Regions from separate parts of the Shewanella sp. MMG014 genome, predicted to be linked through region 1. Evidence: predicted binding sites of a transcription regulator. Region 1 holds the regulator's gene; each other region holds the start of a gene.
The links. Region 1 encodes sigma-54, which starts transcription at its own class of promoters, with help from an activator protein. Its sites were predicted from a motif close to GTTGGCACGNNNNTNGNNT; they were not measured.

Region 1 (5,293 bases):
CACTGATGCCCTCCTTGAATCAGTCACCCCTCAAGAATCTGATATTCAAAACTCAACCAATGCAGACATAACGACCCCTGCGGCAGAGCAAAAGCAATAATGACACAAATTACCTTAACAGCTGAGAACTTAGCAAAAAGCTATAAAAGCCGCCAAGTTGTCAAAAACGTTAGCCTAACCGTTAAAACGGGTCAGATTGTTGGTCTTTTAGGGCCAAATGGTGCAGGTAAAACCACAACCTTTTATATGGTTGTTGGCTTAGTCAAAAGCGATAAAGGTCGTATTTTGATTGATTCTGACGACTTGACTGCAGACCCAATGCATTTACGTGCTCGTAAAGGTATTGGTTACTTACCTCAAGAAGCCAGTATTTTTAGAAAACTCACTGTGCACGATAACATCATGGCAGTGCTGCAAACCCGTAAAACCTTATCGAGTGAGCAACGAATCGAAGAGTTAGAGCACTTATTAGAAGAGTTCAATATTACCCATATTCGTGACAGCCAAGGTATGGCTCTATCAGGTGGTGAACGTCGACGTGTAGAAATAGCACGCGCTTTAGCCGCCAATCCTAAGTTTATTTTATTAGATGAACCATTTGCGGGTGTTGATCCTATCTCTGTGATAGATATTAAGAAAATTATTCAACAACTAAAAAATCGTGGTCTTGGCGTATTGATTACCGACCATAATGTCCGTGAAACACTTGATGTATGTGAGCGTGCGTATATTGTCAGCCACGGAGATTTAATTGCTGAAGGTACGCCTGCTGAGATCTTAGACAATCAGCAAGTCAGGTCAGTATACTTAGGTGAGCAATTCAAGCTATAGTTAGCATTCTTTAGTGTACAAGCATGGCATTTTCGCGGCCAACCAGTCCCACTTTTTAGCGTTATACACTAGACTCAAAACGTAACGCTAATTTTTGGCAAAGTAGAACCCAAGTTCGGTTAAAGTCTAGCTAACACTTACAAAAGTGCTAGACCCATAACATTGTAGTCGCGATGATGAAATTCAATTAGGGATAAGCGGTAAATGAAAGCCTCACTCCAACTTAAAATGGGTCAACACCTGACAATGACCCCGCAGTTGCAACAAGCCATTCGCTTATTGCAACTTTCCTCTTTGGAGCTACAGCAAGAAATTCAGCAAGCACTTGACTCAAATCCTCTTCTTGAGCTTGAGGATGAGTTTGCCAAAGCAAAAGAACCAGTCAAAGACAATGCTCAGCAAACTGACACCGATTTTAGCGATAACAGCCAAGTCAGCGTAGAAAAAGACACCTCATCAGTCGATACCACAGAGTCACTTACGAAAGAGTCCATGCCTGAAGACTTACCAATGGATACCACTTGGGATGAAGTCTACACCGCCTCTCCTAACTCAGGTTCTGGCGCTGTAAGCCGTGATGACGATATGCCATTTCAAGGTGAAACGACTGAAGGTTTGTACGAACATTTAGAATGGCAAAAAAACTTAACCCCATTTTCTGAAAATGACCTCGCCATTGCGACAGCCATCATCGACGCAATTGATGATAGAGGTTACTTAACCCAATCAACAGAAGATATTCTCGATGCACTCGGTCTTGAGGATATTGAACTTGATGAGGTTGAAGCCGTATTAAAGCGTGTACAACATTTTGATCCAGTGGGTGTCGCTGCAAGAAATTTAAGCGAATGTTTGATGATTCAATTGGGACAATACCCAAGCGAAATCCCTTGCATAGAAAATGTAAAATTACTGATATCTGAACACCTAGATTTAATAGCAGGCCGTGATTTCAGATTACTAATGCGTAAAACCAAGCTTAAAGAAGATGATTTACGCGAAGCGATTCAATTTATCCAAACACTGAACCCTCGCCCAGGGTTACAAATTACTCCAATCAAAGATGAGTACGTCATCCCAGATGTCACAGTGTTTAAAAAGAATGGCCGTTGGGTCGTTGAATTAAACCCAGATAATATGCCTAAAATAGGCGTAAATCAGCAATATGCGGCCATGGCAAAAGGCTCAGCCAATCAAGCTGACAGCCAATTCATTCGCGGTCACTTACAAGAAGCCAAATGGTTTATTAAAAGTATTGAAAGCCGCAATGAAACCCTGTTAAAAGTGGCAAATTGTATTGTTCAATTCCAGCAAGGTTTCTTTGAGTTCGGCGAAGAAGCCATGAAGCCTATGGTATTAAATGATATTGCCGAAGCGGTAGAGATGCATGAATCGACCATCTCACGGGTTACAACTCAAAAATATATGCACACCCCTCGCGGCCTTTTTGAACTAAAATACTTCTTCTCTAGCCACGTAAGTACCGATGATGGCGGAGAGTGTTCTTCTACAGCAATCAGAGCCTTTATCAAAAAGCTGGTCGCCGCAGAAAACCAGAAAAAGCCACTTAGCGATAGTAAAATGGCGACGCTACTGGCAGAACAAGGGATCAATGTTGCTCGGCGTACGATCGCCAAATATCGTGAAGCAATGCTCATCCCTCCCTCAAACCAACGCAAAAGCTTATAAGCCTTTGTTATTGGAGGATGATCTATGCAAATTAACCTGACTGGACACCATATCGAAATTACTCAATCTTTACGTGAGTATGTGCAAACTAAGTTTTCAAAGCTTGAACGTCACTTCGAACAGATCAATAATGTTCACGTTGTGCTCAATGTACAAAAGTTACAACAGATTGCCGAAGCTAAATTGCACCTCAAAGGAGGTGAAGTTTTTGCCGTATCTCAAAACGCAGATATGTATGTCGCAATTGACGCCCTGATAGACAAATTAGACCGTCAGGTAATTAAACACAAAGAGAAGTTAATTAAACACTAACGATGGAACTTCGCACCATCCTGCAGCCGGCGTGCACTACCTGTGCCACTCCGGGCAGTAAGAAAAAGGTACTGGAACTTATCAGCAATTTAATGGCTGACCAGTACCCTACTCTATCTTCACAAGCTATTTTCGAAAGTTTAATAGCACGTGAAAAAATGGGTAGCACAGGTATCGGCAATGGCATTGCGATTCCACATGGGCGTTTAGACGACATTGAATCGCCGATCGCTATTTTGATCAAATGTGAAGAAGCTATCGACTTTGATGCTATTGATAAGAAGCCAGTAGACATTTTATTTGCCTTATTGGTTCCTTCTGAGCAATGTCAGCAACACTTAAGCACGTTATCAAGTATGGCTGAGAAATTAAGCGATAAACTCATCCTTAAAAGACTTCGAAAGAGTCATGACGCTACAGAACTGTATCAGGTTATTACTGCATGAAACTTGTCATCGTATCAGGACGATCGGGCTCAGGTAAGTCAGTTGCTTTAAGAGTGTTAGAGGATTTAGGTTATTACTGTGTTGATAACCTACCTCTCCCACTGATTGGCAGCCTACTAGAGCAGCTAAAAGGAAATAACGAACTTGTCGCCATCAGTGTTGATGTGCGTAATATCGAAGAGCAAGGCAAAGTATTAGAGCAGCAAATCGCTTTGTTGTCCGACGATACCACGATCATTAGTTTATTTTTAAATGCCAATGATCAAGTACTGCTTAAACGATACAGTGAAACACGTCGATTACACCCGCTGTCAAAAAATCAAATCTCATTACAAGAAGCGATTCAACTTGAAGGTCGATTGCTCGAGCCAATCGCCAAAATGGTTGATCACTACATCGACACATCTCAGCTGAATATTTACGATTTGAGCGATCAAGTCCGACAAATTCTTATGGGCAGTGTTGATAAAGAATTAGTCATTCACTTTGAATCATTTGGATTCAAGCACGGTATGCCTACTGAAGCCGACTTTATGTTTGATGTCCGCTTTTTGCCAAACCCACATTGGGAGCCTGAGTTAAGACCATTAACGGGTCTTGATCAACCAGTACAAGAATTCTTAGGCAGACAACCCCTAGTCAATAAGTTCATCTGGCAGATTGAGAATTTATTTGATACTTGGATGCCGCATCTTGAGCGCAATAATCGCAGTTACCTTACCATCGCGATTGGCTGCACAGGTGGACAGCATCGCTCGGTTTATATTGCAGATCAACTCACACAGCGCTTCAGTAACAGTAAACACCAAGTTAGCGCTCGCCACCGAGAGCTCAACCTGTGACGATGAATATCTCCAGAGAAATCACCATCAGTAATAAACTTGGGCTTCATGCTCGAGCGGCAACAAAATTAGCTATATTGGCTACAGAATTTAAAGCCTGCATTACCTTGATTCAAGGTGACAAACAAGCCAGCGCTGCGAGTGTGTTAGGGTTGTTAATGCTAGAAAGTGGTATAGGGAAAGTGATTACTGTTGAGGCTGAAGGCCCTGATGCGCAGCAAGCACTAGATGCGGTTTGCCAACTGATTAACGACAAATTTGACGAAGAAAGCTAATCCTTTTATATGATTTAACGCTTTCAGGCCAACTCGTTGCTAGTTATCACTTACTAGCAAAACATTGAAACTTACGACTTTAAACCGCTAACAGCCATGCTTTATTAACCTCATATCCTACTCGGGAATACGCTTAAACTAAGCTTTTGCGCTGCTCAAAGCGCATTAAACCAATCAACAGCAAATTATCAACAACAAACAGTGATAGTTAACTATAATAATCTCATGACCCACACCATAACCTGCTTACTTTTTATACAGCAATCAACGCCATATTAGAAACTGCTTCTCCCTTTACACACTGTTAAGTTAATATTAGCAATCGAATTTTTGAGGAGTGGCGAATGAGTATCGAAGTGATAGATAGCGAACTTACAGAACAGCGCCTAAATCAGCTCACCCAAGCACTTGGTAGTGGTATGTTTGTGCATGTGCGCAATATGCTGCATGATATGGCCGCTTCTGATGTCGCCCTCATTCTTGAGTCATCTCCCCCTAAAACACGCCAAGTGTTGTGGCAACTTATCGACCAAGAACAAGCCGGTGAAATTCTTGAAGAACTCGGTGAAGAGTTAAAAGATTCGCTTATCAGTGGCATGACACCTGAAAAAGTTGCGCAAGCCACTTCAGGAATGGACACTGATGACCTGGCTTATATTTTACGTAGCTTGCCAGATGCAGTGTATAAGAAAGTACTGCAATCGATGAGTAGCCAAGACCGTCACCGAGTTGAACAAGCGTTATCCTACCCTGAAGATACTGCCGGCAGTATCATGAATACCGATACCGTGACTTTACGTCCTGACGTGAATATTGATGTGGTACTGCGTTACTTACGCCAACGAGGCAATTTACCCGATACGACAGATACACTCTATGTGGTCGACAAAAACGACCA
Region 2 (5,293 bases), on a different contig from region 1:
CAACTTGCTAAATCACGCTCAGCATCAGGTGTTGCAAAACACACTAAATCGCCTTCATTTAAATCAAGCTGTTGAATTTTGATTGGATGTAACGCGACAAATGGCTCAGGAATACTCGCCCTAAGGCTGGCAATGTGGCCAGTGCGAGTCATGGTATGCCACTGATCTCGACTGCGGCCACTATTGAGCAATACTTGATGTTGACCGACACTCGACTCTGACTTGAGCGGCTGTGTTGCAATAAACTGCGCTTTAGTAGAAGGCGTTGAAAAAAGCCCATCTTGATATAATCGACGCTCAGTTTGTCCAAGCATTGCGGCACTTGTTACTGGCCATTGAGTTGGCGCTAATCCGTCGTACTCAGCATCAGTTAATTCACTCATGCCAGAGATATCAAATTGCTTTTCAGGAAATTGTGCTTTTACTGCTTTTGAAAGCTGAGCAAACTCTTTAAACACAGCCGCACTGTTTGAGAATGTAAATGCTGCGCTATACCCCATTCGTTTTGCGACTTCAGCGAGTGCCCACCAATCAGGTTTTGCATTGCCTTTAACGGGTATAAAGCCACGTTGACGACTGATAACACGTTCGCTGTTAGTGACAGTGCCACACTTTTCTGACCAACCTAAAGCAGGTAATAATATGTCGGCCTGTTTTGCTGTTGCGGCATCTTGGGTGATATCTGATACCACCACAAATGGGCAAGCATCAAGTGCCTGCTGTACTTTGGCAGTGTTCGGTAATGAAACTAACGGGTTTGTTCCCATGATCCATACGGCTTTAATTTTGCCATCAGCCATCGCATCAAATAATTCAACTGCAGTTAACCCTTTATCTTTAGCAATGGATTCGGTTTGCCATACATCTGCTAATAACTGTCGTTCAGGAGCAGAGAATCCCATATGGCAAGCAAGCTGTGTGGCAAGTCCACCGACTTCTCGCCCGCCCATCGCATTAGGCTGACCAGTTAAAGAAAAGAAACCACAGCCAACTTTACCAATATGACCAAGCGCGAGATGGCAATTGATGATTGCATTCGTCGAATCGGTACCTGAAGTAGACTGATTCACTCCCTGACAACTGGCAGTAATGACTTTCTCATGGGCAATAAATAACTGATAAAATTGGGTTAATTCGCTTACCGTTAAGCCTAAAGACGATGCAAGCTGGTCAGTTTTAACAAGATCAGTTTGTGAAGATAGGGTGTGAAGTACATCATCAAAACCTTCTGTGTGCTCATCAATGTACGTCTTATCTTGAGCCTCATTTTCAGAAATAAATTGCAATAAACCATTAAACAACAGACTGTCAGTGCCAGGCGTAATTTGTAAATGAAAATCTGCTTGAGCCGAAGTGGCCGTTTTAGCTGGGTCAACCACAATGATTTTTGTACCAGATTGCTCGCGCGCTTTAATCATTCGTTGAAATAAAACAGGGTGAGTCCAAGCGCTATTCGCCCCAACTAACACAATAACATCCGCTTGCTCAAAATCGTCATAACAGCCCGGCACAACATCTTCACCAAAGGCACGCATATGCCCACTCACTGCAGATGACATACATAAACGTGAATTGGTATCTACATTGGCTGTACCAATAAAGCCTTTAGCAAGCTTGTTTGCAACGTAATAGTCTTCAGTTAGCAACTGACCTGATAAATAAAAAGCCACAGAGTCTGGCCCGAACTCAGCAATTGTCTTTGTAAAAGTGTCTGCAATTGTTGTTAACGCCACATCCCAGTCAATTGGCTTACCTGACTTACGTTTGGGATAACGCAGTGTATTAGGCTGAACCAAGCTTTCTAGTAACCGTTCGCCTTTAGCACATAACTGTCCTTTATTAGCTGGATGTTGCAGATCACCCTCAAGGTTATACATGGGTGCACTTGCTTTTGAGTTTTTCTGCTCATCGTTAACATGCGGCGTTACCTCTGCAAGAGGCGAAACACTAACACCACAGCCTATTCCACAATAAGCACAACTTGTTTGGATACTAGACCGGATATGAGACATGCAACTTCCTTTTACTGACAAAATTCTATGTCAATAACATCGCAAAAGTTGTGCCAATAGCCAAAGTGATGATTTTAAAGATGTTTTAAATTTGAGGGTAAGGTTTCAATCAAAAACTGTTCTAGATAAGTGCATTATTTTGCACCAATTAAGCGCAAACCATTGAAAACACAGCAATTTAAATACCTCTTTAGGGGTAGTTTAATTATAAGTCACTGAACATGCAGTGGGTTTTTGATATACAAATATCAGTCAATTTAAGGCGCTTGAATCAAAGCAAAAAAAAGCACCGTCATTAACGGTGCTTTATTCATCAGTTGTTACACAGTTCAACTAGCTCAATTACTGAGCAGAACGACCATCATCATGACAACTATCACAAGTTGGTACGTCACCCACATTCATATCATGTGGCGCGTGACAATCGGCACACATTAACATGCCGTCATGCGGTGCATGATTATCATCCATTTCAGCTAATGTGCCATGACAGCTTTGACACTGTTCAAACTCATACTCACCATCAGCAGATGGTTCACCATCAGCGTGACAGCTTTCACAGCCACCCATTTCGGCATGGAAATCAGCTAAGTTTTCATCTGACGCAAACGCGTTTGTTGACAATGTCAGTACAGCTAAAGCTGCTGCAAACAAAGCCACAAGAATTTTATTGCTCACTATAATACCCTCCATTTGTGATAATAAAGAAAACGATCATCAATTAGCTTTCTTAGTTATCGGTTATCAGCACGACATTTTGACTCAATATTTTGGCTCAATACTTTGACTCTACAATAAACTTAGCTAACACTGCTTAATTTAGCAACAGTAAATACAACTACCCAAGCCTAACATTGAACCTTCTCCCTTAACATGCGTCACGCGATGTAACCACAAGATTAAAGTGGTCATCATTCTACTCGCACAATTTCAAAAAGAAAGTATTAAAAAAGGAGCCCTTGGGCTCCTTTTCGCAATCTTATTAATGTATTAGCTGTTTTTAAGTGCGCTAATGCGTTTGTCTAACGGCGGGTGACTCATTAAGAATTCAGCCATTGAACGCTTACCATTAATACCTAATGCAGCCATTTGTGCTGGCATTGCACCTGTTTCTGGCCCTGTTTTTAAACGCTCTAATGCAGCAATCATTTTATGCTTACCTGCAAGTTTAGCTGCGCCTTCATCGGCTTTAAATTCACGAATACGTGAGAAGTAAGCCACAATCATTGACGCTAAAATACCGAATAGCATGTCCATGACAAAAACTACGGCCATGTACGCAAACATACCTAAACCTTCACCATCTTCGCTGTTATTAGCAACGACGTTGTTAACAATGCCAGCAACAACACGAGCGGCAAAAATAACGAAGGTATTAACAACACCTTGAATTAAGGTCAATGTCACCATGTCGCCATTGGCAACGTGGCTAACTTCGTGCGCTAATACGCCTTCAATTTCGTCTTGAGTCATACCATAAAGTAGACCAGAACTCACCGCGACCAATGCATTGTCTTTACTTGGACCTGTGGCAAAAGCATTCATTTCTGGTGATTGGTAAATCGCCACTTCTGGCATTTTGATACCCGCTTGCTCAGCTTGACGGGCAACGGTTTCAACTAACCAACGTTCAGTGTTATCACGTGGTGTTGTAATGACTTCACACCCCATGGTCTTTTTAGCCATCCACTTAGAAATCGCTAAACTGATGAATGCACCACCAAAACCGAACATGGCAGCAAAAATTAATAACCCGCTCATGCTTGAGGTACTCACCCCAAGTAACGACATCACAATCGAAGCAACTAGCAAAATTGCTAAGTTGGTGCCAATCAATAACATAATACGTAACATTACAACTCCTATCTGGCACTAACGCCGCTTAAAACTTTCTAATAACGTACAACCATGTCTTCATGCATGATTGTTTAAATCTTTTGCCAATTCTACTTTTTACATTGAGTGTATGGCGATAGCTCAATGCATAATGACATAATATGTCCTGTTAGGTTATTTTCAAGGTGTCATCGAAAAAAATGACATAAAATGACAAGTTCTTGAAAATATCACATCAAGCCTAATCTCAGCTGAATGGTCTTCGTTAAATTATGACTTAATCGCTATCAGAGATAAGAAGAGCGCAAAGTCTAGGTAGATAAGATTAATCCAAGCTTAAATTTATCCTCCATTAATCATTTTCCATCCACTTAGGTTATGGTTTGTAATTAATCTTTGTTAATATCCAATAAATATAAGAATAACTAGCGATTAATTAAACAGTTAAGGAAATCGAAATGGCCGTAAATGCATTAATGCTCAGCAGTTCACGTGAAGGCAATACTCCCTATTTAGCCCATGCCATTGAGTTCATCAAACCGCTTACGACTCACGCAAAAAAATGGGTGTTTATTCCCTACGCAGGCGTGAGTGTCGATTATGATAAATATCTTGCAATGGTCACCGAAGGTTTAGCCCCACTGAATATTGAAGTCAGTAGCATTCATCAATACAGTGACCCAAAACAAGCGATAAAAGATGCAGATGGAATTTTAGTTGGCGGCGGTAATACTTTCCAATTATTAAACGAGTTATACCGTTACGATTTGGTGCATTTATTAAATGAGCAAGTGAGCAATGGTAAGCCATATATCGGCTGGAGTGCTGGCTCAAATATTACAGGGCTGAGTATTCGCACCACAAATGATATGCCAATTGTAGAGCCTGCTTCATTTACTGGCTTAAAACTGTTGCCATTTCAACTAAACCCGCACTACACCAACTATCAAGCACCTGGTCATAACGGTGAAACTCGAGCGCAGCGATTACTTGAATTTACGATTGTCGATCCTATTACGCCAGTTATTGGTATTCAGGAAGGTACAGCCCTTTGGCGTCAAGGTGATACTCTCTCACTTGTCGGTGAAAAAGACGCATATTTATTCCATGGTAAAGAACAAGAGGTCGTCATTCCTGTTGGCAGTGATTTAAGCCATTACTTGGATTAATCTCTCATTAATACTGGGTAGGTTCTGCATAAAACCTTAGCGATTGAATCATACCTAACCAAAAAAGCCTTAAATTCATATTGAATCTAAGGCTTTTTAACGCTTTTAACGCTTTTAACGCTTTTAACGCTTTTAACGCTTTTAACGCTTTTAACCGCTAAGTTAACTCAGCGATTTAGAAAGTATAATTAACTTTAAGACTGAAATAACGGCCCGGTTGCGTGTAATTATCTTCTGTCACACCTAAATTAGACATTAAAAATTTAGATTGACCAG
Region 3 (5,293 bases), on a different contig from region 1:
CATTGTTAATCGAAATCCATTTTTCACCACGGATAACCAAGTTGCCATTACTGAGCACTTGCATCACGTTAGCTGAGATACTGCCATCAAGGCTGTTAGATTGGTCAGCATCAGCTTCACGCTTGGTGTCCATCGCATCAGAATAACGTAAATCAAGTGGTACACCTTTAATGGTCACATTGCCGCCACCAGCATAGATAGGGTCAACACTCAAATTAGAGTCTTTTTTGATTTCGTTATTGGCGCTTTTTTTAGCTTGAGTCGATTCATTTAACAACACTGTGATAATGTCACCGACTTTATGTGCTCGTATATCTGAATATAAGCTCGACGATTGATGATCCATGTAAATCGACCCCGTCGACACCATTTTAGTTGGTGGTGCTTCTGGATACACTGGCGCATAAAATGGATCATCAGGTATAGGTTTTTGTTGCGTTGAACTACAACCGGCAATGAAAATAACGGATGCTAACGCTAGGTATTTATTCATAATCCAGTTCCTTTCAATAACAGTTATAGGTTCTGAGTCACGTAAGACATCATCTGATCAACAGCTGATATCACTTTAGAGTTCATTTCGTAAATACGCTGACTTTGAATCAGGTTTACTAGCTCTTCAGTCACATTAACATTTGATGTTTCTAATGCCCCTTGGCGAATAGCGCCTAAGCCATCTAAAGAAGCTGTGCCCTGAATAGGCGTTCCACTTGCGCCAGTTTCGGTATACAAGTTTTGCCCTAATGGATCTAACCCTGATGGATTAATGAAATCGCTCATGGCTAACTGTCCAACAACTGTGCTTTCTGTCGCGCCAGATAATTTTACGGATACTTCACCTTCGGCAGAGACTGTAATTGAAGTTGCGTCATCAGGTATGGTGATTGACGGTTGCACGACATAACCAGAACCTGGAGTCACAATCTGGCCATTTTCATCTAAGCTAAATTGACCATTTCGGGTATAAGCAGCGGTGCCATCAGGCATCTCGACTTCAAAAAATCCAGGGCCTTCAATCATTAAATCTAAAGAGTTATCAGTGGTTAACATGTTACCTTGGGTGAACATTTTTTGAGTTGCCACGACCTTAGTACCGGCACCAATGTTCAAACCATTCGGCAGCTTAGTATTATCAGCACTTATACCACCAGCTTGATTGACTGTTTGATATAGCAAGTCTTCGAATACTGCACGGCTTTTTTTGTAGCCTACGGTGCTCGCATTCGCCACGTTATTAGAAATAACTGCAATATCGGTTTGTTGGGCATCTAAGCCTGTTTTACTGATCCATAAAGCGGGATGCATAATTATTACTCCTAACTCACTCTCATTAAGGATGATGAAGCACGGTCTAGCTCTTCGGCATTTTTCATCATCTTCACTTGCATTTCGTATTGACGCTGGATATCAATTAACGCCACCATTTCTGAAACAGCGTTAACATTACTGCCTTCAACAGCCCCTGTTTCGATATTCACATTAGGATCGTTCGGCGCATTTAAGCCCGAAGTCAGCCTAAATAACCCATCTTCACCACGCATCATTTCTTCATTTGATGGATTAACTAATTTAATTCGGGCCACTTCTTCAACCACATCCGCAGTTGCGCCCTGAGGTCTTACAGAAATAATGCCATCAGGCGAGATTTGAACTTTGTCGATTGGTAGTGGCAAAACTATCGGTCCAGCCTCTCCCATAACAGGGTTGCCTCGACCATTAGTTAATAAGCCTGTACTGTCAAAACTTAGACTACCGGAGCGGGTATACGCTTCGCCGCCATCAGCACCTTGCACTGCAATCCAACCTTTATCTTTAATCGCAATGTCTAAATCACGACCCGTAGTTTTAATTGGGCCTGAACTAAAATTTTGCCCAGGGCTTTCAGTCATAGAAAAGACACGTGTCGGTAAGCCTTCCCCAAATGCTTGCATAGAGCGAGCTTGAGCCAAATCAGCTTTAAAACCATCGGTATTCGCATTGGCTAAATTATTGGCACGAACAGCCAAAGCATTCATATTTTGCTTTGCCCCACTCATGGCAACATACAGTAATTTGTCCATCTGCCGCTCCGTCAAACTTTTTACATAACTAAAGATATAACTAGAACTAGCAATGAGTGTGCCAATATATAAATTGTGAATAGAGAATGGCTAACTAAATGAAATGTATTTGAAAAGCAGGAAGTGAAAAGAAAAACAACAAGAGGCAAAAAACGAAAAGGCAAAGAGTTGCCGTTGCGGCAACTCTTTGTCAAAACAAGTCAAACTTATCGAATTTGAAGAATCGACTGATTTAACGTGTTATTCACTTCAAGTGTACGAGAGTTCGCTTGGAAGTTACGTTGTGCAGAAATCAAATCCACTAACTCAGTGGTCAAATCAACGTTAGATTGTTCAAGCGCCGATGAACGAATACTACCAAAGGTACCACTATTTGCTTCACCTGCTAGCGCTGGACCAGAATCTAAGCTGGCTTTCCAAGAAGTATTACCCACTTGGGTTAAACCTTGCTCGTTAGCAAAACGAACCAAAGCAACTCGAGCTAACGGTTCAGTCGAGCCGTTACTGTAACTTGCTGTCACCAAGCCATCTTCGCCAATACCTACGTTAGTCAAACGACCGACGGTGGTACCATCTTGAGTTAACTCAGTCACTTCAAATGGAGATGCATATTGAGTTGGGTTATTAAATCCAACGGTGACTTTTTGACTGCCATCTGCGCCAGGGCCTAATACGTTAGCACCATTAACACCCAGCTCAACAGTTTCAACCACCGCAGGATCTGAGCCAGTATATGCGCCCGCATCATTGAACTTTAATACCGAGCCTTTCCAACCTGATGCATTTTCAGCAAACCTTGTCGTATCAGCAACACCGTCACCAGTCGTATCAGCGCCGTATGAACCACCATTTGCTTGGTCAATATCAACTTGTTTGCCATCTACAGCATAGAATGCAACCCAATTACTTTCACCGGTATAAGCCCCTTCTGTCGGCTTAACAAAATAGGTGGTCATAATGTGCGATTCACCAAGTGAGTCATAAATCGTCACTGAAGTTGATTTATTAAACGTGTCAGGATCGTTGGGATCAAAGTTAGCAGGATCTAATGGCGTTTCACCCACATCAAGGTTCATCTGTAGGCCAATATTCTCAGTTTTTACTGGGCTACCTGCCGTATCAGGGATCTTAATTGGTTGAGTCGTCGTTAAACTAACCGAGGTAGAGTTACCGTCAGCATCGACTGGGAACCCTTGTAAATAGTTACCAGCTGAATCAGTCATGTAACTTTCTGAGTTAACTTTAAATGCGCCAGCACGAGTGAATGCGTGATCTTGAACTCCCACACCTGATGATGTCACAAAGAAACCACCGCCACTTATCGCCATATCTAAAGAGTTACTAGTAAACTGTAAACTGCCTTGCTGAAATTGCTGTGCAACCTGTGTCGTTGTCGCACCGCCACCGACAGCAGTTTTGCTGTTTGAGAAAATTGAATTAGCATATACGTCAGCAAACTCGGCACGAGATTCTTTAAAGCCTACGGTGTTAACGTTAGCAATGTTATTCGCAGTGGTATTGAGATCTTTTTGAGCTGCAGAAATACCACTCAAAGCAATGTTAAACGACATAATTCACCCCTTTCCTACTCATTCTGTTTGTTTTACTGACTGCCACAGCTGCCAGCTTTAAATTTGATAAGCTAATTAACTTTCAGTGACAGCTAAGACATCTGACAGCTGAATACCACCAATACCACGTAGGTTTAATATTGCCCCTGTTGTGGTGTTACCCAGTGACACGCTCGTCACATGCGCATAGGTCGATACTGCTAAATCTTCTGATTTTCCATCAATTTTGCCGTTCGCTTTTATCGCGTAATTGCCTTCAGGAGCTGGGTCGCCATTTTTATCTAGCCCATCCCATGACACATCAATGTTACCGCCAGCAGAGCCGTCAACTTCAAAGGTTTTAATAACTTGGCCACTTTCATCTTCAATACTGACTGTTATCGTATCGATAGAAGTTGGTGTACTTATCACGCCATTGACTTCTGGACTATCTGACGATATGTGCCCCGTATCAGACGGAATTAACACTTTACGGCCTACTAAACTTGAAGCCTGCAGCGCCTGACTCGAACTCGTTAAGTTATTTAAGTTGAGAATTTCTTCATTCAACTTGGCAATACCGTCAACGGTTGAGAATGATGCCATTTGCGAAATCATTTGATCGTTTTCAACAGGCTTAAATGGATCTTGCATTGATAACTGTTGACTCAATAAAGCAAAGAAATCTGATTGAGTCAGTTCCTGGCTATTAGGTTCAGGTGTTTCTGGCTCTCCTTGTAAGGCCACACTGTCTAAAAATGCATTCCCCGTACTGGCTGTTTCTTGTGTATTGGATGCAATACCAGTACTACTAGCAGATTGAGTCTGTGGTAAAGACTGACTGCTGTAAGGATTAATGAGGCTCATCTTTTACCCCCCACAAAATTCATATTACTTACCCATACGAAGTGTTTGTTGCAGCATAGATTTTGCCGCATCAGCCACTTGGACATTCATTTGATAAGAACGAGATGCTGAAATCATATCCGCCATCTCTTCCATCACATTGACATTCGGTTTGTAAATAAAGCCGTCACCATCAGCCATAGGATGATCAGGAGAAAACTCCTTTAATAACGGTTTATCACTTTCAACAATGCCCTTAACATTGACACTGTGAGAACTATTTTGCTCATGGCTTGCTTTGGCCATTTCAGCTTCAAAAATCGGATGACGAGCCTTATAAGTTTGATCAACACTACTGGAAACTGAATCAGCATTGGCAATGTTACTGGCGGTAGTATTAAGTCGCACTGATTGTGCTGACATACCAGAACCCGACACATTAAAAATATTAAATAGACTCATGATTAATCACCTCTAATAGCTTTACGCATGCCTGAGAACTTGCTTTCAAGAAAACCCAGTGACATTTGATATTCCAAGGAGTTCTGCATAAAGGCCGCTTGTTCTTGTTGAGAATCAACGGTGTTGCCATCACCTGTATCTGGTTGATTAGGCACTCTAAACTTAACGTTTTCCTGGCTTAACGCTTTCAAGTCGAAATGTTTGTCAGTTGTTTGACTCATCTGTAATCCACTTTGCTTAGCGCGTGCGCTGTTCATTGCTGCAGCAAAGTCGACATCTCGAGCTTTATAACCTGGCGTATTAGCATTGGCGATGTTGCTGGATAGCACTTCAGCCCGTTGTGCACGTATGCCCAAAGAGTATTGATGTATACCT
Region 4 (5,293 bases), on a different contig from region 1:
TCACCTGAATATTACGCACAGTGGTGACATCGTCATTAGTATCGATTCTGGCACTAAACCAAAAAGCGCCAAATACTGGGTCTGCTTGATCTTTCACTTCAAACGACATAGCAGCACGACTTTGCAATACATTGCCATTAAGAGACTCTGGTTGTGGCTGATATACCACTAACGTACCTAGCTTAGTTTCGACTTCTTGAGGCCATTCGAGAGCCATTGCAGAAAAGGATGAAAGACAACACACTAAAATACACATTAATTTGATAAACACTCTTGGTAGTTTTTCTTTCATAACAATTCCTTGGCGATGCTTCTATACCTTTAACGCTAGCATAATTGAAGAAATTTTAAACAATCTTTATCTTTTTTTTACGTTAGAGATTGAAATAATAAAGCTGTAACAAAAAAGCCCTTGATGATTATCATCAAGGGCTTCGAATTTAGCCGATGGCCAATTTACATGAGCGTTAAGCTAAGGCTTATAAGCTGTAGTAAAGTTGGAATTCCATTGGGTGAGTAGTACGAGATACTTGCTCACATTCTTCAGACTTAAGTGCAATGTAAGACTCGATAAAGTCTTTACTGAATACATCACCTTTAGTTAAGAATTCGTGGTCAGCTGCTAAGTTTTCAAGAGCATTCTCTAGAGACGTTGCAACTTGTGGGATCTCAGCCGCTTCTTCAGCAGGTAGGTCATATAGATCTTTATCCATTGCTTCACCTGGGTGAATCTTGTTTTGGATACCGTCAAGACCAGCCATTAGCAATGCAGAGAATGCTAAGTATGGGTTAGCGGTTGGATCTGGGAAACGTGTTTCAATACGACGAGCTTTCGGGCTTGGTACCACTGGGATACGGATTGAAGCACTACGGTTACGAGCAGAATATGCAAGCATTACAGGCGCTTCGAAATGTGGAACAAGACGCTTGTATGAGTTAGTACTTGGGTTAGTGAATGCATTCAATGCACGAGCGTGCTTGATGATACCACCAATGTAGTAAAGTGCAGTTTCACTTAAACCTGCATATTTATCGCCAGAGAATAAGTTAACGCCATCTTTAGCTAAAGATTGGTGAACGTGCATACCACTACCGTTATCACCAACAATTGGCTTAGGCATGAATGTCGCAGTTTTACCGTATGCATGAGCAGTGTTATGAACAACATACTTCATAATTTGGATTTCATCAGCTTTGTTTGAAAGCGTGTTGAAACGTGTCGCAATTTCGTTTTGACCCGCTGTAGCAACTTCGTGGTGATGCGCTTCAACTACTTGACCTAATTCTTCAAGAATTAGACACATTGCACTACGAATGTCTTGTGATGAATCAACTGGTGCAACTGGGAAGTAACCACCTTTAACGAATGGACGGTGACCCGTGTTACCATCTTCGTAGCTAGTACCTGAGTTCCATGCCGCTTCTTTCGCGTCAACTTTTACGAAAGTACCTGACATGTCAGTACCAAACTTAACGTCGTCAAATAAGAAGAACTCTGGCTCTGGACCAATTAAAACTGTGTCAGCAATACCGGTAGATTTTAAGTACTCTTCTGCTTTCTTAGCGATTGAACGTGGGTCACGCTCATAACCTGTCATAGTAGAAGGTTCTAAAATGTCACAACGAATAAGACCAGTCACTTCTTCAGTAAACGGATCAAGTAAGAAAGAAGAAGGATCTGGCATCAATACCATGTCAGATTCGTTAATACCTTTCCAACCGTTGATAGATGAACCATCGAACATTTTGCCATCTTCAAAGAAATCTTCGTTTACTTGATGAGAAGGAATAGAGACGTGCTGCTCTTTACCTTTAGTGTCTGTAAAACGTAAATCTACGAACTTAACTTCTAGTTCTTCAATTTGTTTTAATATTGATTCAACTGACATTCTTAAGCCTCCGGTAGGGTAAAGGGTTGTCCCTTAATATAATCTTGTTATTCGTCAGACAAACTATCTGCTTTGCGAATTTGTTCAATTAAAAGCTATTTCCATGCCAGAAAGGTAAGTGATTGATTTAAAGCTTAATAAAAAAATCACTAACCATAGAAAAAGCCATATTGCACAAATACGGTGCACCACTATGATCACAATTGGTGCAAAAGTCCATTTCGGTGCAGGGTTTTTAGCGCATGAATTGATCTAGTTCATTAAAGCGTCATTTTATTGCGGCAGTATGATCCTTTTTCGTTTTTATCTTCTATCTTTAGTGTTTAATTTTTTATTAAAAACGACCTGTTCAAAAATAATCCTATCTACTCGGCGCTCGGTGGAGTAGAATGGCACGCTTTTTTATAGTGGCTATACTTATCAGCCCTATAAACTCCTATTTTTTATTTGATGGTATAGAGGTTTTATCCGTGTTAGAGAATTTACGTAACATCGCCATTATTGCTCACGTTGACCATGGCAAAACGACCTTGGTAGACAAGCTATTGGCTCAGTCAGGCACCCTTGAAAGTCGAGGCGAAGCCGCAGAACGTGTAATGGATTCTAACGATCTTGAAAAAGAACGTGGTATCACCATTCTGGCAAAAAACACTGCCATCAAATGGAACGACTACCGTATTAACATCGTAGACACTCCTGGTCACGCCGATTTCGGTGGTGAAGTAGAACGTGTTCTATCTATGGTAGATTCAGTTTTATTATTAGTAGACGCAGTTGACGGCCCAATGCCTCAAACTCGCTTTGTTACTAAAAAGGCATTCGCACAAGGCCTTAAGCCAATCGTTGTTATCAACAAGATTGACCGCCCAGGTGCACGTCCTGATTGGGTTATCGACCAAGTATTCGACTTATTCGACAACTTAGGTGCAACTGACGAACAGTTAGATTTCCCTATCGTTTATGCTTCTGCATTAAACGGTTTCGCGACGCTTGATCCTGAAGAAACAAGCGAAGACATGACACCGCTTTTCCAAGCGATTGTTGAGAAGGTTTCTTCTCCTGATGCGGATGCTGAAGGTGAGTTCCAAATGCAAATCTCTCAACTTGATTACAACTCATACGTAGGTGTTATCGGTGTTGGTCGTATTAAGCGTGGTAGTGTTAAAACTAACCAGCAAGTCACAATCGTTGATGCTGAAGGTAAAACTCGTAACGGTAAAATGGGCCAAGTATTAGGTTACATGGGTCTAGACCGTCACGAAGTTGCTGAAGCCAACGCCGGCGATATCGTTGCGATTACCGGTTTAGGTAACTTACAGATTTCTGACACTGTTTGTGGTGTTAACCAAGTTGAAGCATTACCTGCATTATCAGTTGATGAGCCAACGTTAACAATGACTTTCCAAGTGAACACTTCTCCGTTCGCAGGTAAAGAAGGTAAGTACGTTACTTCACGTAATATCCTTGAGCGTCTAGAACAAGAACTCGTCCACAACGTTGCACTACGTGTTGAAGAAACTGATTCTCCAGATCGTTTCCGTGTTTCTGGTCGTGGTGAGCTTCACCTTTCGATCTTAATTGAAAACATGCGTCGTGAAGGTTACGAATTAGCAGTATCTCGTCCAGAAGTTATCACCAAAGAAATCGACGGTGAGATGTGCGAGCCATTCGAAACATTAACTGTTGACGTTGAAGAAGAGCACCAAGGCACCGTAATTGAAAAATTAGGTATGCGTAAAGGTGACATGAAAGATCTACAACTAGATGGTAAAGGTCGTGTACGTATCGACTTCATCATTCCTAGCCGTGGCTTAATCGGTTTCCAAACTGAGTTCATGACTGCAACTTCTGGTACAGGTCTTATCTACCATTCATTCGACCATTACGGTCCAGTGAAAGGCGGTGATATCGGTCAACGTGCTAACGGTGTATTGATTTCTAATGCAACAGGTAAAGCCCTAACATTCGCATTATTCGGTTTACAAGACCGTGGTCGTCTATTAATCGGTCACGCTGCAGAAGTTTACGAAGGTCAAGTAATTGGTATTCATTCACGTTCTAACGACTTAACTGTTAACTGTCTGAAAGGTAAGCAGCTAACCAACATGCGTGCATCAGGTACAGATGAAGCACAAGTGTTAACTCCGCACATCCAAATGACACTTGAGCAAGCACTTGAGTTCATCGATGATGATGAGTTAGTTGAAGTAACACCAGAAAATATTCGTGTTCGTAAGCGTCATTTAACAGAAAATGACCGTAAGCGTGCTAGCCGCTCTGGTAGCTAAATTTAGCTAACGTAATTTGAATATGAAAACCCGCTCAGGCGGGTTTTTTATTGCCTGTTATTCTAATAAGTACCAGTACAGCAAATAAAAAACTGATTTCATCTAACCTATAACCTAACAGTCTTTATATTCACTTTAAACGAATATATATTCACCTCTACTTATTATCTCTTAGGTTGGAATATCGCAAAATGTCTGTGATTCAGAATGTTAACGTGGCTAATCAAGCCAATATTTACTTTGATGGTAAAGTCATCAGCCGCACAATTCATTTTACTGATGGTAGTCATCAAACCCTTGGGGTTGTGCTACCTGGTGAATATAACTTTGATACCAGCCAAGCTGAAATCATGAACATCACTTCTGGTAAATTTGAGGTGTTATTACCTCATGCCACAGATTGGACAACCGTCAAAGCAGGCGAATTATTTGAATTAGATGCCAATGTTAACTTTAAAATTCGCACTAACGAAATCAGTGAATATCGCTGCCAGTACAAGTAATTAGCGTCAGCAGTTCATCAGTAATTGCTGATTTTATGTTAAAAAGAAGCTAGTATTAATGTGTTGAACGCCAAAGGTGAAGGAATCCCACATGCGCTTAGTCTTAATCATTAGTCTCATTTTAACCAGTATTGTCCTCTCAAGCAGCCATGCAACGGTTTATCGCTGGGTAGATGAGAATGGTAAAGTCCACTACAGCGACGAGCCAAGGGAAAATGCCGAAACAGTAGAGCTCAATCAAAATACGCAAAATAGCATTTCTGTTCGTGTTCCTGCCGAAGTGGATTCCAATACAAAACCAGCTGAAGCGGTTACCTACAGGGTGAGAATCGTTAATCCCACTCAAGAAGAAACCATCAGAAGTAACCAAGGAAACTTCACTGTTGTCGCCAGTGCGGCGCCAGAACTACCCAATGGTTATTTACTTGCACTGTATATTGACGACATTCTTTATGGTCAGCCTCAATCCAGTGCAATCTTCAATGTCACTGAAGTAAATCGCGGTGAACATAATCTTGTCGTTAAGATTTTGACCCAAAACGGCAAAGTCCTTGCATCAAGTTCTGCTAGAAAGATATTTCTACATCAGGCTTCCATTCTTAATAAACCTAGA

Region 2: the regulator sigma-54 is predicted to act here: its motif matches at 2,052-2,070, upstream of J8L86_RS13580 (nitrate reductase).
Region 3: the regulator sigma-54 is predicted to act here: its motif matches at 2,108-2,126, upstream of flgF (flagellar basal-body rod protein FlgF).
Region 4: the regulator sigma-54 is predicted to act here: its motif matches at 1,982-2,000, upstream of glnA (glutamate--ammonia ligase).

The regions. Positions count from the first base shown of each region.
Region 1 covers NZ_JAGJDZ010000003.1:198,074-203,366, reverse strand. Annotated here, with positions in the region: gene lptB (LPS export ABC transporter ATP-binding protein) at 100-831, shown strand; gene J8L86_RS06135 (RNA polymerase factor sigma-54) at 1,036-2,520, shown strand; gene hpf (ribosome hibernation promoting factor) at 2,545-2,832, shown strand; gene ptsN (PTS IIA-like nitrogen regulatory protein PtsN) at 2,835-3,278, shown strand; gene rapZ (RNase adapter RapZ) at 3,275-4,120, shown strand; gene J8L86_RS06115 (HPr family phosphocarrier protein) at 4,123-4,395, shown strand; gene mgtE (magnesium transporter) at 4,740-5,293, shown strand, end outside.
Region 2 covers NZ_JAGJDZ010000008.1:29,894-35,186, reverse strand. Annotated here, with positions in the region: gene J8L86_RS13580 (nitrate reductase) at 1-2,012, opposite strand, end outside; gene J8L86_RS13575 (cytochrome c3 family protein) at 2,355-2,690, opposite strand; gene htpX (protease HtpX) at 3,003-3,866, opposite strand; gene pepE (dipeptidase PepE) at 4,307-5,017, shown strand; gene J8L86_RS13560 (TonB-dependent hemoglobin/transferrin/lactoferrin family receptor) at 5,193-5,293, opposite strand, start outside.
Region 3 covers NZ_JAGJDZ010000009.1:61,062-66,354, reverse strand. Annotated here, with positions in the region: gene flgH (flagellar basal body L-ring protein FlgH) at 1-493, opposite strand, end outside; gene flgG (flagellar basal-body rod protein FlgG) at 517-1,305, opposite strand; gene flgF (flagellar basal-body rod protein FlgF) at 1,317-2,060, opposite strand; gene flgE (flagellar hook protein FlgE) at 2,267-3,631, opposite strand; gene flgD (flagellar hook assembly protein FlgD) at 3,707-4,477, opposite strand; gene flgC (flagellar basal body rod protein FlgC) at 4,502-4,918, opposite strand; gene flgB (flagellar basal body rod protein FlgB) at 4,921-5,293, opposite strand, start outside.
Region 4 covers NZ_JAGJDZ010000005.1:148,933-154,225, forward strand. Annotated here, with positions in the region: gene J8L86_RS09940 (carbohydrate-binding family V/XII) at 1-292, opposite strand, end outside; gene glnA (glutamate--ammonia ligase) at 480-1,889, opposite strand; gene typA (translational GTPase TypA) at 2,360-4,177, shown strand; gene J8L86_RS09955 (pyrimidine/purine nucleoside phosphorylase) at 4,369-4,680, shown strand; gene J8L86_RS09960 (DUF4124 domain-containing protein) at 4,772-5,293, shown strand, end outside.